Regions from separate parts of the Massilia sp. W12 genome, predicted to be linked through region 1. Evidence: predicted binding sites of a transcription regulator. Region 1 holds the regulator's gene; each other region holds the start of a gene.
The links. The regulator HrcA, encoded in region 1, represses chaperone genes, less so after heat shock. The targets are predictions, from matches to a motif close to TTAGCACTCNNNNNNNNNGAGTGCTAA.

Region 1 (5,443 bases):
CGCCAGTGTGATGCGGTTGAGGCGGGCAAAGCCGTTGTAGGCCAGCACTGCCGGAATCGCCACCGCCAGTCCGAGGGCTGTCATGATCAGCGCCTCGCCCACTGGGCCTGCCAGTTTGTCGATTTGCGCCATGCCGGCGTGCGAGACGGCTGACAGCGAGTGGTAAATGCCCCAGACGGTGCCGAGCAGGCCGACAAAGGGGGCGGTGGCGCCGATCGAGGCCAGCAGGGTCAGGCCGCGCTCCAGTTTGCGGGTGGCGATGTGGATTTGTTCGCGCAACAGACGGGTGGCCAGCTCTTCGCCTGACAGTTTGGCGGCCAGGCTGCCTTCCGCCGGGCGCTGTTGCAAGGCCAGGGCTTGCGCGGCGAGCGGGGCGAAAATCGCTTCGTCATCGGCTTGCGCCAATAATTGATGGCCGTCCTGCAGGCTTTGGGTTTGCCAAAAACCGCCCAATACGCGCGCCGCCTGTCTGGCGCGCCAGGCGGTCAGCCCTTTGGAGAGGATGAAAAACCAGGACAGAATCGACATCGCCAGCAAGACCAGGCTCAGGGCGTGGCTGACGCTGTCGCCCTGGTTCCAGAAGTGCAGCAAACCGCTGCCGCCAAACGGGTTGTTCATGTTTTTATGCCTTATTCAGTGGCGCAAAACCCAAAACCTGTTGCATATCGAATAAGCCGCTTGCGTGGTTTTGCAAAAAGCGCACACAACGCAAAGCCCCCAGCGCATAGCTGATGCGGCTGGAAGATTTGTGACTGATTTCGATGCGCTCGCCGATGCCGGCGAACAAGACCGTATGGTCGCCGATGATATCGCCGCCGCGCACAGTGGCAAAGCCGATCGATGAGGGGTCGCGCGCGCCGGTCACGCCTTCGCGCGCAAATACGCCCACTTCGCGCAAATCGCGCCCCAGCGCTTGCGCAATCACTTCGCCCATCTGCAAGGCGGTGCCGGAAGGCGCATCGACTTTATGGCGGTGATGCGCTTCGATGATTTCAATGTCATAGCCTTCGGATAACTGGCGCGCGGCCAGTTCCAGCAGTTTCATGGTGACGTTCACCCCCACGCTCATATTCGGCGCCGCCACCAGCGCCATGCGCTGGCCATATGCCGCCAGGGTGCTCTTTTGCTCTGCCGAAAAGCCGGTGGTGCCGATCACCATTTTGACGCCATGTTCTGCGCAATACGCCAGATGCTGCAGGGTGCCTTCGGGGCGCGTGAAGTCGATCAGATATTCCGCATCGCGCAAGCCCTGCGCCAGGTCGGCGCAAATCGGCACGCCGCAGTGGCGTCCGGCGAAAGCCCCGGCGTCCTGCCCCAGTTGCGCGCTGCCGGGCAGGTCAAGCGCGCCGCACAATTGCATATCGGGTTGTTCCAAAATGGTTTCGATCAGCATCCGGCCCATGCGGCCGGAGGCGCCAGCGACGGCAATTTTCATGGTCGGTCCTGTTGCGGTGGCGGCATGAAGCCGCAAAATATGATTAAATGCGCAGCCTTTGCGGCCATGCTTATTTGGCTTCGCGCGCCGGGCCTGCGATGCGGTTCAGATAATCTTTTTCGCTTGGCAATTCGCCGCTTTCAATGCGTTCCACTTTGTCATCCTTGAAAAAGATGGCGATACGGCTGGTGGTGGTTTCGCCGCTGCCTTTTTGCAAGCGGAAGGGGTAATCCCAGCGCGCGCCGTGGAACACATCAGCCAGCAGCGGGGTGCCGGCGATGAAACGCACCTGTTCGCGCGTCATGCCGGTTTTTAACTGTTCCACCATTTCCTGGGAAATGAAGTTGCCTTGTTGCACTGTGACGCGGTAGGGCGAGAAAAACCACAGTACGCGCTGGGAAGCGGAGAGCGAAGTGGTTTTCGCATCCAGATCGCCGGGGCCGGTTTGCGGCTTGCCCGCAGCGCTTTGCGCCACCGGCGCTGCGGCCTGCTTGGCGGCGGGCGCCTCGTCGATCAGCGGATTTTTGCTGGCGCAAGCGCACAGCAACAAGGCTGCGAGCGCCACACCGCTGCGCGTTTGGAAACGGGTGGACTTAAAAGAATGTAAGAAAGACATGGTTTGCATATCGAAGCCGGTCAGGAGCACCAAAACGCTATATGATAAAGCAGTTGAACCCATGACGAGAAACAATGCTATGAACAAACCTGCAGATCTGAAGTCCAGTGGCCTGAAAGCAACCTTGCCGCGCTTGAAAATTCTGGAAATTTTTCAAAACAGCGAAGTGCGCCATCTGACTGCGGAAGATGTGTACAAGGTCTTGCTGGCGGAAAACATGGATGTCGGCTTAGCCACCGTGTACCGCGTACTGACCCAATTTGAGCAGGCCGGCCTATTGCACCGCAATCACTTTGAGAGCGGCAAGGCGGTATTTGAATTAAACCAGGGTTCGCACCATGATCATCTGGTCTGCCTCGACTGTGGCCGGGTGGAAGAATTTTTCGATGAGGAAATCGAAACGCGCCAGCAGAAAATCGCGGCGGAGCGCGGCTTTACGATTGCCGAACACGCGCTCGCGCTGTATGTCAATTGCGCCCGCCAGAATTGCCCGCATAAAGGCTGAGCGGGGCCGGCTTACAGCCCTCGCGCCCGATTCAATGCCGCCTCTGTGGTTTTCAACACGGTGGCGGTGTTGAATGGCTTGAGAATAAAGCCGTGCGCGCCGCGCGCAAGTGCGGTTTGCACGGTTTCGCGGTCGCTGCTGCCAGTCACCATCAAGACCGCGCAGCGCGGCAGGGCTTTGCGCACCTGCTGCAAAATTTCCAGTCCGCTGGCGCCGGGCATCAACACATCGAGAAACACCACATCCGGTTTGGCGCGCAAAATCATTTCCAGTCCGCTGACGCCATCGGTGGCTTCGCCCAACACCTGATAGCCGTCATTGCGCAACGCGGTGCGCAGTAATTCACGCGTCATTTCATTGTCATCAATGATGACAGTGGAAATATATTTGTCCATCCAGCCTCCTTATTGTGCTGAGCAGGGGATCAACTCCGGGGTTCATTCTGGCTTAATGCATTTGACAGTAATTTGGCGGTGATATCGACAATCGGAATCACCCGTTCATAAGCCATGCGGGTGGGGCCGATCACGCCCAGTGTGCCGACTATTCTGCCATTCACTTCATACGGGGCGGTGACGATGCTCATTTGATCCACCGGCACCAATTCAGAATCGCCGCCGATATAAATCTGCACGCCGCTGGCCTTGGCCGAGACATCGAGCAATTGCATCAGGCTGGTTTTTTGTTCAAACATATCAAACAGTTGGCGCAGCGAAGTCATATTTGAGGACAGATCATTGACCGACAGCAAATTGCGCTCGCCCGAGATGACCACATCTTCTTCCTGTTCCGCCATGGCGGCGCTGCCGGCTTCCACCGCCGCCTGCATCAAATGCGCCATATCGTCTTTGAGCTGACGCAATTCCGCCTGCAGGCGCCGGCGCACCTCATCAAAACTCAAACCGCCGAAATTCTGGTTCAGATAATTCGCCGAGGCCACCAGCTGCGCCGGCGAATAATCGACATCGGTCAGCAGCATGCGGTTTTGCACATCGCCATGCGGCGTCACGATCACCAGCAGGATGCGTTTTTCCGCCAGGCGCAGGAATTCGATTTGTTGAAATACCGATTCGCGCTTGGGGCTTAACACCACGCCGGCGAATTGTGACAGTGAGGACAGTAATTGCGCCGCATTCGCAATCAGCTTTTGCGGCTGTTGCTGTTGTGATAAGCCGGCTTCAATCTGCAGCGCTGCCTGGTCCAATGCTTGAGAAGTCAGCAGGCTGTCCACAAACAGGCGGTAGCCGCGCGGCGTCGGCACCCGGCCTGCCGAGGTGTGCGGACTGGCCAGAAAACCTTGTTCTTCCAGATCCGACATGATGTTACGGATTGTCGCCGGAGACAGCTCAAGGCCCGAGAGTTTGGACAGCGCGCGCGAGCCGAGCGGCTGGCCTTCGGCGATGTAACGCTCAACCAGAACTTTGAGCAGGGTTTGGGCGCGTGAATCAAGTTGCATGGTTTCAATCAGACAAGGGGCTGGCGGCGCCAACCCTCAATTTCAATAAATCTTGCTCATTGTGGGCAGATTTTCCGGCGTGCGCAAGTTGCAATGCGTCTGCATCAAGTTTGTTGCTGCAACCAGGCGCACATTTCGCGCAAATCGGCGCACACCGCATCAGCATCGGACTCAGCTTGCGCATGCGCGCGCGGCGCGACGTCGTTGCGCTTGAGCCAGACGCTGCGCAAACCGGCGCGGCGCGCGCCCAGCACATCCAATTCCGGATCATCGCCCACATACACTGCCTGTTGCGGCGCGATGCGCAGGGCTTCGCAGGCGGCCAAAAAGATTTCCGCATCCGGCTTGGCGCGCCCGAAGCGGTGCGCCGCCAGCCTGACTTGAAAAAACGGGGCCAGTCCGATTTGCTGCAAATCGGCAAAGCCGTTGCTGATTGTGCCCAGCAGATAATTGCCTTTTAATTCGCGCAAGACCGGTTGCACATCGGCATACAGCGTGACTGCATTGCGCGCTTTGACATACGCCTGCATGGCGCCGGCGCAGATGGTTTGCTGCGGATCCGGGGTGCCGCTCCTGGCCAAGGCATTGCGCAAAACGGTCAGCCGCAAATTCCATAAATCGACTTGCAATTGCGGCTGGCTGGCCAGCAGTTCGGCGCGCTCGCGCCGCAACAGCTCCGCGCCATTCTCCAACACACGCGGCGCATGGCGCGCCAGATACTGCATCATTTGCTGTTCCGCATTGGCTAACAGGCGCGCCGCCGGCCATAAAGTGTCGTCCAGATCGAACAGCACGGCGCGCAATGGCGTTTGAGTAGGTGCTTGCATGGCGTTTCCTGCCAAATTGTTCCGAATTATGGTTTAATCATGTTGCCCGCCGCCAGCCGGCGGGCAGTGCCCGGCGCATCCCGCCGCATTATTTCCGCTTTCCTATGCATAAAACCATCGCACTGATTGCGCGCCATCATACGGCAGGCATCGAAACCGTGCTGCAGGAATTGGTCGAATTCCTGTTGGCGCAAGGCCATCAGCTGTTTTTTGAAGCTGATACCGCCATGCACATCAAACGCGAGGGCGTGTTAGCCCAAGTGGCGCCGATGAGCGTGACGGAAATCGGCTTGAACGCCGATCTGGCCATCGTCCTGGGCGGCGACGGCACCATGCTTGGCATCGCGCGCCAGCTGGCCCCGTTTGATATTCCGCTTATCGGCGTCAACCAGGGACGGCTGGGCTTTATGACGGATATCTCGCGCGACCGCATGATCCCCGCTGTGACAGCGATTCTGTCAGGCAATTATAAGTCCGAGCGGCGCAGCATGCTGGAGGGCCGGGTGATCAGAAATGGCGCGCCAATCTTCTTCGGCCTGGCGGTGAATGATGTGGTGGTGGCGCGCGGTTCCGGCGCCGGCATGGTGGAATTGCGGGTTGATGT
Region 2 (5,443 bases), 1.5 Mb from region 1:
AGGCACAATGCCTTCTTCCACCGCAGCGCGGGTAGCGTGCAGCGCGTCTTCCACGCGGGCTTTCTTTTCTTTCATTTCGACTTCGGTGGCGGCGCCAACCTTGATCACTGCCACACCGCCGGCCAGCTTGGCCACGCGCTCTTGCAGTTTTTCACGGTCGTAGTCGGAAGTCGCTTCTTCGATTTGCACGCGCACTTGCTTGACGCGGGCTTCGATCGCGGCGGATTGGCCGGCGCCGTCGATCACGGTGGTGTTTTCTTTGCCGATTTCCACGCGCTTGGCTTGGCCCAGATCAGCCAGAGTGGCTTTTTCCAGGGTCAGGCCGACTTCTTCAGCGATCACTTGGCCGCCGGTCAGGATAGCGATATCTTCCAGCATGGCTTTGCGACGGTCGCCAAAGCCCGGGGCCTTGACTGCGCACACTTTCAGCACGCCACGGATATTGTTCACCACCAGAGTCGCCAGCGCTTCGCCTTCGATATCTTCAGCGATGATCAACAGCGGACGGCCAGCCTTGGCCACTTGTTCCAACACCGGCAGCAGATCGCGGATGCTGGAGATTTTCTTGTCGCACAGCAGGATGAACGGATTGTCCTGAATCACCACTTGCTTGTCCGGATTGTTGATGAAGTACGGCGACAGATAGCCACGGTCGAACTGCATGCCTTCCACGATATCCAGCTCGTCGTTCAAGGACTTGCCGTCTTCCACGGTGATCACGCCTTCTTTGCCGACTTTTTCCATCGCTTCAGCGATGCGGTCGCCGATGGAAGAATCGCTGTTAGCGGAGATCGAGCCGACTTGTGCGATTTCTTTGCTGGTGGTGCAGGGCTTGGCGATCTTTTTCAGTTCAGCCACGGTGGCGGTCACAGCCTTGTCGATGCCGCGCTTGAGATCCATCGGGTTCATGCCGGCGGCCACATATTTCATGCCTTCGCGCACGATGGCTTGCGCCAGCACGGTAGCGGTGGTGGTGCCGTCGCCGGCGTTGTCGCTGGTCTTGGAAGCAACTTCCTTCACCATTTGCGCGCCCATGTTCATGAGCTTGTCTTTGAGTTCGATTTCCTTGGCCACGGACACACCGTCCTTGGTCACGGTCGGGGCGCCGTAGGAACGCTCCAGCACAACGTTGCGGCCTTTCGGGCCCAGGGTCACTTTAACGGCGTTGGCCAGAATGTTGACGCCTTCCACCATTTTGGAACGGGCGGAATCGCCGAAAACTACGTCTTTAGCTGCCATGGTATTACTCCTGTTTCAATTCTTTAAGAGAGGATGTGAATGCGTAATCAGCAAAGCGATTAACGCTCAACAACAGCCATGATGTCTTCTTCGCGCATCACCAGCAGTTCGTTGCCATCCACTTTCACGGTTTGGCCGGAATATTTGCCGAACAGCACGCGGTCACCGACTTTGACTTCGAGTGCGCGCACTTTGCCGTCTTCCAGCACTTTGCCGTTGCCCACGGCCAGCACTTCACCTTGATCCGGTTTTTCTGCATGGGCGTCAGGGATGATGATGCCGGATGCGGTTTTGGTTTCCTGATCGAGACGCTTGACGATAACGCGATCGTGCAAAGGGCGAAGGTTCATACAAAAACTCCTTAATTCAGTTGTGTTTGCGTTTGATAACAATGTGTGCATATCAAACATGCACGCTGCGGGAAGAAAATGTTGCCTCTAACGCCATGAAATCGGAAATATTGACCCGGATTCAGGCTGTTGTTAGCACTCTCCCCTGACGAGTGCTGATTATATGGACGGCTTTGGGGGTTTTCAAGTCGAACGCGCAAGAATTTTTGCGGGAGTTGTAAAAAATGTTGCGATGCGAGAGGTGATGCCGGCAAGCCGCATGGGCGCCGCATGTTTTTTGGCGCGCCGCGATGGATTTGGCGTATCTCGGCAGGCGTCTGGATTAAAGCCGGGCGCCGTCTCAATACACTTGAAACAGCGCGCCCCTGCCGCTTGGGCTGCGCAGTTGCAGCCAAGCCTGAAAGAAGCGTTGCGGGGATGAGCTGAACGCGCCGCCGCTGGAATCGTTGGCGTCAACTTGCCCGGCCTGGGCATTGTGCTCACTCACCAGATTGGTTTTGTAAATCGCAAACAAGCCTTGCGGTTTTTCAACCATGGCCGCGCCGCCATCACTGCCGCTGCGCGCCATTATCTGCCTGGCTTCTTCCAGCGAGTGGGCATAGGCGATAAATCCTGTGACGCGGATTTTGTCGCCAAAGCGCACGATGGAGTTATCCACTTCAGCTAAAAACTCACCGTTTTGCAATAAAGCCGACTGGACTTTGGCTTCAATCCCGCCTTGATTGGCCAGGATGGTGAGCCCGACTTCGCTCACCCCGCCGTCGCTCAGCAAATCAGCTTGCGCTGGATAGCCGCCGGTGTGTATGCCCTTATTATTTTGGCTGGTGTGCTGGCGTATGCCTTGTTTCAATGCTTCCAGCGATTCCGCTTCGAGTTGAAATGGCGGCAGACTGCCCTGATCCGAGACAAACCAGGCCCCGCGCTGCAAGCGGCCAAGCAAAAATGCGTGCGGTGTGAATACGCCTTCGCCGCGTTGATTCAGCGCGCCGCGCGAAAACCAGCTGACTTGGGCGATTTGACCGGGGCGCAAGGCGGACAGCGGCTTTAATAATTCATCAAAGGAAACGCGCCGGCCCGGGTCACTGATGCCTGGCGCATCCATGCCCAGCTTTTTTTGCAAAGAGCGTTGACCGCCCAATTTGATGCCTTCAGTGTGTTCTTCCTTTTGCAAGGCATACAAAGCCTGGCCCAGATATTCATAGTCGGCTTGATCAAATTTGCCATCAGCGCTTTGCGCCTGATTGCGCAATTCCTGCAAAACCGGGTAAATCTTTTTTAATTTATCGAATTCTGCTTGCAGTCTATTTGTATTCCCGCCCAGTTGCTGCGTCTTATTTAGCTGCCGCTGGAGCGTACTGAGTTGTTGAGTGATGTCCAGCAGCACATTGTTTAATGCGGCAATCAGCAAAGTGTTGGGAGCATTCGGATTTTTGCGCTCACGGTCCCAGATCAGCAGGGCAGTCACCAGGGAGGCAGCGCCGCAGGAATTATTGCGGCTGCCTTCGCTGTTTTGGCTGAAGCCGGGTAATTCCTCGCATTGCGCCAGGCGCGCAATCATGCGTGTGTTGCTGCGATGACGGATGCGCGCCGGCTTGGCGTGTGGCGGCCACTTTGATCCGGCCAGCTGTTGCGCCGCCAGATTGGCTTCCGCTTCACCGGCGTGCGCTATGCCGGGCGCACTTGATGTGAGATCAGTATGCGGCGCGTTGCTTTGTTGAATCACATGCGCCAATTCATGCGCCAGCAATTGTTGCCCGCGCATCTGTTGCGGCGCAAATTGGCCGCTGTTGAACACAATATGATTGCCAAAGGTGTAGGCATGGGCTTGCAGCGCCTGCGCCGAGCGCGCCGCATCGGCGCCGCTGTGCACCCGCACCTGGCTGAAATCGTGCTGGAAATACTGTTCCATCTCACACCTGATTGCCAAATCCAGCGGCTGCGCCGCCGATTGCAAACCCAACTGCAGTTTGTGCGCCTGCTGAGCCGAATGTGCAGACTGTGGCGTTTTCAATGTGGCGGCGGGGGCGAGAGCGGCGCGGTCCGGCTGTGCAAAGGCGTGCATGGCAAGCGTCCTGTTTGCAAAAGTGAAGGATGAGCGCTACTGTAGCGCAGCATCAAGCGCTTCAGCAATCCCATTTGGCGGACTGGGATGAATCCAGGCTCTGCGCTGGATTACAGCATGGGGCGGTTCTGCTGCACGCATGCTGTTAATATGCGCCAGCTTCTTGCCGTATCGCTTCAGCATGGCGCTCCCCCGGCTTGTCAGCGTGAGCACACTTTTGGATGAAAAGGTTTGCGATGCGTCTCAATAACAATTTGCCGCACATGATCCGTTCACCATTGCGCATCCTTTTCTATCTGTTTGCCGGCTGGATCATCATCCGTTTCGTCAGCAACAGCGGCGCCATGCTGTTGCCGCCGGACATCAATAAAATCCTCAATTTGCAGGCCGATTCCTTCACTTTGATAGAAGAAAGCGGTGAGCGCTCGCATTTCACCCGGATGCCGGCCTTGAAAAATGAATCGGAAGCGGAAGAAAAAAACAGCGCCGATGAGCGCGGGACGGAGAAGCGGGAGGGCGAAGATGGCAGGGCAGGGGGGGGCTGAGCGGGATAAGGCGAATGAAACTTGGATTGCGCCAAGCCGCATGAAAGGTATGCAGACGACTTGGCCATGGCACGGGTCTCCGGGGTGGTTTTAACTTGTCACATATTCTTGGAATGCATGATTTTCAGAGCGGTTCTCGTTTATCCAGGCTGCGCAAGAATGCGGAGCTGGGAATTTCCCACAAAACAATTTCATAAGGTGAGTTATGGTGATGAAACGGATGTATGGTCGGATGGAGGGGGGGCATTTGATTCTGCCGCCTGAAGCACTGGCGCTATTGCCGGAAAGCGGGGAGATTTATTTGGTCACTGATTCCGAGCGTGGCTGTGTGACGGCGTTTGCTGAGGACTTTAGCCGGATCGCCAACCCTGCTTTGGAAGAAGCGCTTGCAACACTCAATGAAGGCCTGACGGAAGAGGAGTATTTACAAGCTGTGCCACCTGATCAACCAATCCGCCCAACTTAACAGGGAGTTGAAAAACTAACACTTGATGATTATTCATGCTGTATCTGGTTGATTTTCTGGATTTTCCGCTAGATATATTGGTCAAAATTCTGAGCACCTTCATTTATCAACACCCTGCTAAGTGAAACATTCTGTCGATGCATAAAGCTGCACCGCCGCCAGTGATGATATCGCCTTCATCCGCCACCAGCCGTTGGCGCGTTTCGCCCGCCTGCCTTCGCCAAATGCCGGGAGACATTCTGGTTGGCTCAAGAGGCATGTTTTATATACATTGTAAACTGTAATAAATATTAGGTTGATATGAAAGATTAATGTTTGATATTCTTTTTGCAGGCACTCTCCTGGAATGCAATCCATTGCACCGGCAAGGCGGCTGAGATCGTACTTAAGTCAGGTCTCGCATGTCGAAGCATGCGCGTTGAGCAACAAGTTGCCCAATTCACCAGCAGCGCTTCATGAACCGGATAGTGCCCGCGCTGTAATGTTTTTAAACCATAAAGAAACTGTTCATTTGGAGGAGACCAACATGAAAAGCACATTTTTGTCGATTTTTGCTGTCGCTATGCTGGGATTGGCGCCTGGCGCTACGTTTGCAGGGATTGCCACGTTCAGTGATAAATCCTTATTCCTCAACTCCACCGGGGCGTTTAGCGCGACAGGTGCGCTGCCGAATCTTGGACTGATCCCCGGTGGCGTCTCCGCCAGCCAAACGGTGGGCGATGTCACCTTCAGCATTGCTGCGCCCAGCACGCAGCTTTACATCGGGAGCGGTTCCGCCACT
Region 3 (5,443 bases), 870 kb from region 1:
CCTTGCCGCTATCCTGGTGGGAACAATGCCTGGCCACAGGCGAGGCGGCGGAAGTGGTGTTCGGGGCCTGGCTGGATGCGCGCTTGTTGGGCGTGGCCGGCCTGGCTTTTTCGCAGCGCGCCAAAACCCGTCACAAGGCGGATGTGTTCGGCATGTATGTCAGCCCGGAGGCGCGCGGCTTGGGGCTGGGCAAACTACTGCTGCAGGCGCTGGAACACGCCGCACGCGCACGCGGCGTACAGGTTTTGCAATTGACGGTGACTGATGGCAATGCCCAGGCGCAAGCCTTGTATCGCGCCTGCGGCTTTATTCCCTTCGGTCTGGAGCCGATGGCGGTGCGGGTGGGGCAGGGGTTTGTCGCCAAGGAATATCTGTGGCGGCGGCTGCAGGCGTAAAAAAAGCCCCGCATTCAGCGGGGCTCAGATTTTAATTTCAGAGATAGGCGGCGAGCGCGGTTTTCATCTTTTTCAGCGCTGCGGTTTCGATCTGGCGGATGCGTTCCGCCGAGACGCCGAATTCCGCAGCCAGTTCGTGCAGCGTGGCGCCGGAACCGTCGTCATTCGCCAGCCAGCGCGCTTCGATGATGCGGCGCGAACGGTCGTCCAGTTTCGACAGCGCTTCTTCGAGACCTTCCGACTGCAGGCGCATTTGCTGTTTGGCTTCCAGCACGCGGGTCGGCTCGCCCGAATCCGAGGCCAGGTAGGCGATTGGCGCGAATTTGTCGTCCTCATCGTCCGCCGGCGCTTCCAGCGCCACATCGTGCCCGGCCAGACGGGTTTCCATCTCGATCACTTCTTCGCGCTTGACGTCGAGTTGCTTGGCAAGCGCGTCGATTTGCGCCGGGCTCATCGCGTCCAGGCCTTGCTTGTGGCTGCGCAGGTTGAAAAACAGCTTGCGTTGCGCCTTGGTGGTGGCGACTTTCACCAGCCGCCAGTTTTTCAAAATATATTCGTGGATTTCCGCCTTGATCCAGTGCATTGCATACGACACCAGGCGCACGCCCTGGCTTGGATCGAAGCGTTTGACGGCTTTCATCAAGCCGATATTGCCTTCCTGGATCAGGTCGGCGTGCGGCAGGCCGTAGCCTAAATAACCGCGTGCAATCGAGACCACAAGGCGCAGGTGCGAGAGCACCATTTTTTGCGCGGCGGCCAGATCATTGTGTTCGCGCAAACGCTGCGCCAGACTGCTTTCTTCTTCCTGGCTCAGCATCGGCAGACGGTTGACGGCAGAGATATATGCGTCCAGATTGCCCAAGGCGCCGCTGAAACCAAGCTCAAGCGCATTGCTGCCTGCCGGAACCAAAGCCAACTGTGCGGATGCTGCGTTCATATCTTGTTCTCCTTGCTGCTGATGGTGCGGCGTTTGCGCCGCTTGCATTCTGCTGTCCAGCCACATGGCCGGTTTATCTCAGCGCTTATGTTAGCACTCTCATTGGATGAGTGCCAATCCTGTTTTGTAATATGCTTACTTCAGTAAAATCTGAAGGTGCATTTGATGTATACAGTTTTTATCGGATTTGATTTGAATAGAAGCATGTTTTTGCTGAGTTACACATACTTTTTTCAGATTTTATGGAAGTGATCCCGGATAAGCCTATTTCCTCTATATGAAGAGGGAATGCCAGTGCGAGGATACAGGCGTTACAGCGGCGGGTGTTTGTAAATCGGTGAAACAATTTGTTGCAATTGCGCCGCGCGCTTTAATCCGGCTTTTGCAATTCATATTCAAACAGCCAGAAATTATCCAATTCGCGCCAGGCGCAGTGGCTGGCGCTGGCGGCCAGTAATTCCGTCATTTCGGCTTGCTCAGGGAAATTTTTCAGGACTTTGCGTTGCGTGCCGTCATCCAGCGGGCGCATTTGCCAGGTATTGCCCAGCGCATCGCGTTCGACAAGCGGATAGTCGCGGCATTGAACCCGGCTGTTATCGAGCAAAATCACGCGCGCGCCCGGCGCAAGACGCGCATGCAGAGACTGCAAAAACGCGCCGCGCCGCTCAATCGGCACATGGGAAAACCACAGACCGGCAAAGGCGGCGTCAAATTCGCCCAACTCCGCGCCCAGCGCATAGGCGTCTGCAAGGGCAAAGCGCACCTGCGCACAATGCGGGCGCAGGCGGGCGAAGGCCAGCGGCTCAGCGACGCCATCAGTGGCGGTATAGGCGGCGGCATGCGGCGCAATCCATTGCGTCCAATAGCCGGTGCCGCAAGCCACTTCCAGCACGCGCCGTCCGGCCAGGACGTGCGCCAGATGCGCTTGCAAAAACGCTAAATCGGCGGCGCGCTCCGGCTGCAGATACACCCGGTCATAGTAAGGCGCGCGGGCGGCGTAGTAGGCCCGCATTTCCCGGGCAGAATCAAATGCGGTATCGCTGCCTTCATGGTTTTGCATCAGAAAACACCCCTTTTTTCTTCAGTCTGGCATAGCCCAGCATCCAGCCGCCAAACAACAGCGCCAGATTCAACATGCTCATGGCAAGAAAAGACCAACTTGATTCTGCACCGTAAAACAGCAGGGTGAACAGGGTTTGCAAAACGAATAGCAGCAAGGGCGGCAGCAGGGCAGGGCTGCGGTATTTATGAATCAGGAGCGCGCCGGCCCAGACAGAAAACAGGCAGCCCGGCACAACCAGCCAAAGCGCAGTCAGACTGACCGGAAAGCCATCGACAAACATCTCTTGCAACTGCTGCGCGCTATAACCCTGAATCAACAGGATTTCCTGCATGATCAAGCCAGCCACCAGACTGCCGAAGATATCCAGCGCCAGGGCGGCAAGCAGGGCTTTCCATAATGGCGTGCGTGTCTGGCCGGTGTCGAGGTCAGCCTGCGGCGGTTTGAAATTGTCTTGTAAGCTCATGAATCTTAATGCATGCGTTGCAAATGGCGGCGCACGGACAGCCAGGCGCCGCACCAGCCCAGCAAAATCGCAAAAACCAGCAGCAATACGCTATCGATCAGGGCCAGCGGGCGCAATTGGAATTCGCTGGCGTACAAATGCGCCAACTCCGCAATCAGACGGTTAAACGGTTGCAGCGTGAGGGCCACCATGCCCAGAGCCAACAAGCCGGCGCAGAGGCCCAGCATGGCGCCGCCATATAAAAACGGGCGGTGAATAAAGCTGTCGCTGGCGCCGACCAGGCGGCTGACGCTGATTTCCGGCAAGCGTGTCAAAACCTGCAGGCGCACGGTGTTGAACACCACCACCAGCACCACTACCATCAGGGTGGCGGCGATAAACGCCAGCATCAGCCAGGCCAGTTGCAAGAAGGCGGCCAAACGCTTGACCCAATCGGAATCGACTTGCGCCACATCCACGCCCGGCAGGTTTTTCAAATCCTGCACCAGCGCCGGCACCCCTTGCACCGCACGCGGATCGGCCACTTGTTCCAATTGCAGCACCCAGGAATCGGGCAGCGGGTTTTGTCCCAGGCTGCCCAGCACATCGGCCAGCGCGCCGCGCGCCTGCAATTGCGCCAAAGCTTCTTCGCGCGGCACAAAACGCATGCGCGCCCGCACCTTGTATTGCTGTAATAAGCGCTCAATGGGTTCGCCCAGCGCGCGCCCTTCTTCCTGCGTCAGCGCGGGTTTGAGGAAGATGCTTAATTCCGGCTCCACCGCCAATTGGGCCGACAGCGGGCGCAGATTTTGCAACAGGGTGAAGCCGGCCAGCGGCAGCGCCAGGGCGCACGCCACCACCAGCACATTAAAGGCAAAGCCGGCGGGCGCGGCGCGCAGATGGGCAAACGCGACCGCCAGCGCAAAGCTTTGTTGACGCCACCAGTTTTTCATGCGTTTTCTCCATTCGCCGCTGGCGCGCTGTCTGCCGCCAGCCGTCCGGCGTGCAGGGTGATGACGCGCGCCGCCTGCTGCAAAATGCTCTCATCATGGGTGGAAATCAGGCAGGTCACGCCAGCCGCATGAAAACTCTGCAGCGCTTGCATGACTTGTTGTGCGGAAGCCTTGTCCAGATTCGCGGTCGGCTCGTCAGCCAGAATGATTTGCGGGCGGTTGACAATTGCACGCGCAATCGCCACGCGCTGCTGTTCGCCGCCGGACAATGCTTGCGGGCGCGCATGAATTTTGTCCGCCAGCCCAAGCCGCTCCAATGCTGCCTGAGCGCGCTGACGCGCTTCTTGCGGCGCCGCACCCAGCACCACCAGCGGCAGCATCACATTGTCCAGATTGCTGCGGTCTTCCAGCAAATTGGTTTGCTGCAGAATAATGCCCAGATTGCGCCGCAAAAAAGGAATCCCGGCGGGCGGCAGGTGACTGATATCCTGACCATTCACCAGCACCCGGCCCCGGCTCGGACGTTCCAACGCCGCCAGCAGTTTGAGCAGTGTCGATTTGCCGGCGCCGGAGGGGCCGGCCAGCAGCACCATTTCGCCGCGCTGGATGGTGAACGATACGCCGTCCAGCGCGGCAGGCGCGCCTGGATATTGTTTGCTGACCGCTTGCAGTTCAATCATGCCGCCTCTCCTGGCTTCTTGTCTCAGCCAAGCAGGGCGTCAACGAATTCGGCGGCGTTGAACGCTTGCAAGTCTTCAATCTTTTCACCCACGCCAATGAAATACACCGGCACCGGACGGGTGCGCGCAATCGCCGCCAATACCCCGCCCTTGGCGGTGCCGTCGAGTTTGGTGATCACCAGGCCGCTCAATTGCAAGGCGTCGTCAAATGCTTTGACTTGCGCCAAGGCGTTCTGGCCGGTATTGCCATCAATTACCAGCAAAACTTCATGCGGCGCGCCATCCTGCGCCTTGCCCAATACGCGCTTGATCTTTTTTAACTCTTCCATCAAGTGCAATTGGGTTGGCAGGCGGCCAGCGGTATCGACCATCACCACATCCATTTTGCGCGCGCGGCCTGCGGAGACGGCGTCAAACGCCACCGCCGCCGGGTCGCCCGATTCCTGCGCGATCACGGTGACATTATTGCGCTGCCCCCAGATACTGAGTTGCTCACGCGCGGCGGCGCGGAAGGTGTCGCCAGCCGCCAGCAGCACCGATTGGCCATGCGCTTGCATATGCTTGGCCAGCTTGCCGATGGTGGTGGTTTTGCCAGCGCCGTTGACGCCGGCGATCATCATCACCAGGGGTTGATTGCGCCCCAGTACGAAAGGTTTTTGCAGCGGTTGCAGCAATTCTGTGAGCAGGGTTTTCAGCGCGACTTTGACTTGTGCGGCCTCGGTCAATTTTTCATCCTTGACCTTCTTTTTCAGCGCATCCAGCAGATATTGGGTGGCTTCGACCCCGGCATCGGACATCAACAGCGCGCCTTCCAATTCTTCGTATAAATCGTCGTCGATCTTGGCGCCGAGGAAGAGCAAGGACAGATTGGCCGAGGTTTTGGCCAGGCCGGCTTTCAAGCGCGCCAGCCAGGAGCGTTTGCCTTCCGCCGGGTTGGGCGGCGGCGCAACGGTTTCTGTGCTGCTTGCGGATA

Region 2: groES (co-chaperone GroES) is a predicted target of HrcA. The motif match lies at 1,722-1,748, and genes of this name have one in related genera.
Region 3: rpoH (RNA polymerase sigma factor RpoH) is a predicted target of HrcA. The motif match lies at 1,423-1,449, and genes of this name have one in related genera.

What each region holds. Positions count from the first base shown of each region.
Region 1 is NZ_CP147776.1:1,650,302-1,655,744, forward strand. Features, by position in the region: gene V8J88_RS06590 (MotA/TolQ/ExbB proton channel family protein) at 1-618, opposite strand, end outside; gene dapB (4-hydroxy-tetrahydrodipicolinate reductase) at 623-1,435, opposite strand; gene V8J88_RS06600 (outer membrane protein assembly factor BamE) at 1,506-2,051, opposite strand; gene fur (ferric iron uptake transcriptional regulator) at 2,131-2,556, shown strand; gene V8J88_RS06610 (response regulator) at 2,568-2,951, opposite strand; gene hrcA (heat-inducible transcriptional repressor HrcA) at 2,981-4,012, opposite strand; gene V8J88_RS06620 (HAD family hydrolase) at 4,117-4,839, opposite strand; gene V8J88_RS06625 (NAD kinase) at 4,944-5,443, shown strand, end outside.
Region 2 is NZ_CP147776.1:3,116,206-3,121,648, reverse strand. Features, by position in the region: gene groL (chaperonin GroEL) at 1-1,239, opposite strand, end outside; gene groES (co-chaperone GroES) at 1,299-1,589, opposite strand; gene V8J88_RS12380 (DUF4157 domain-containing protein) at 1,930-3,651, opposite strand; gene V8J88_RS12375 (hypothetical protein) at 3,888-4,196, shown strand; gene V8J88_RS12370 (hypothetical protein) at 4,408-4,662, shown strand; gene V8J88_RS12365 (PEP-CTERM sorting domain-containing protein) at 5,189-5,443, shown strand, end outside.
Region 3 is NZ_CP147776.1:783,634-789,076, forward strand. Features, by position in the region: gene V8J88_RS03190 (GNAT family N-acetyltransferase) at 1-395, shown strand, start outside; gene rpoH (RNA polymerase sigma factor RpoH) at 433-1,332, opposite strand; gene V8J88_RS03200 (class I SAM-dependent methyltransferase) at 1,703-2,392, opposite strand; gene V8J88_RS03205 (hypothetical protein) at 2,379-2,858, opposite strand; gene V8J88_RS03210 (permease-like cell division protein FtsX) at 2,864-3,790, opposite strand; gene V8J88_RS03215 (ATP-binding cassette domain-containing protein) at 3,787-4,470, opposite strand; gene ftsY (signal recognition particle-docking protein FtsY) at 4,494-5,443, opposite strand, start outside.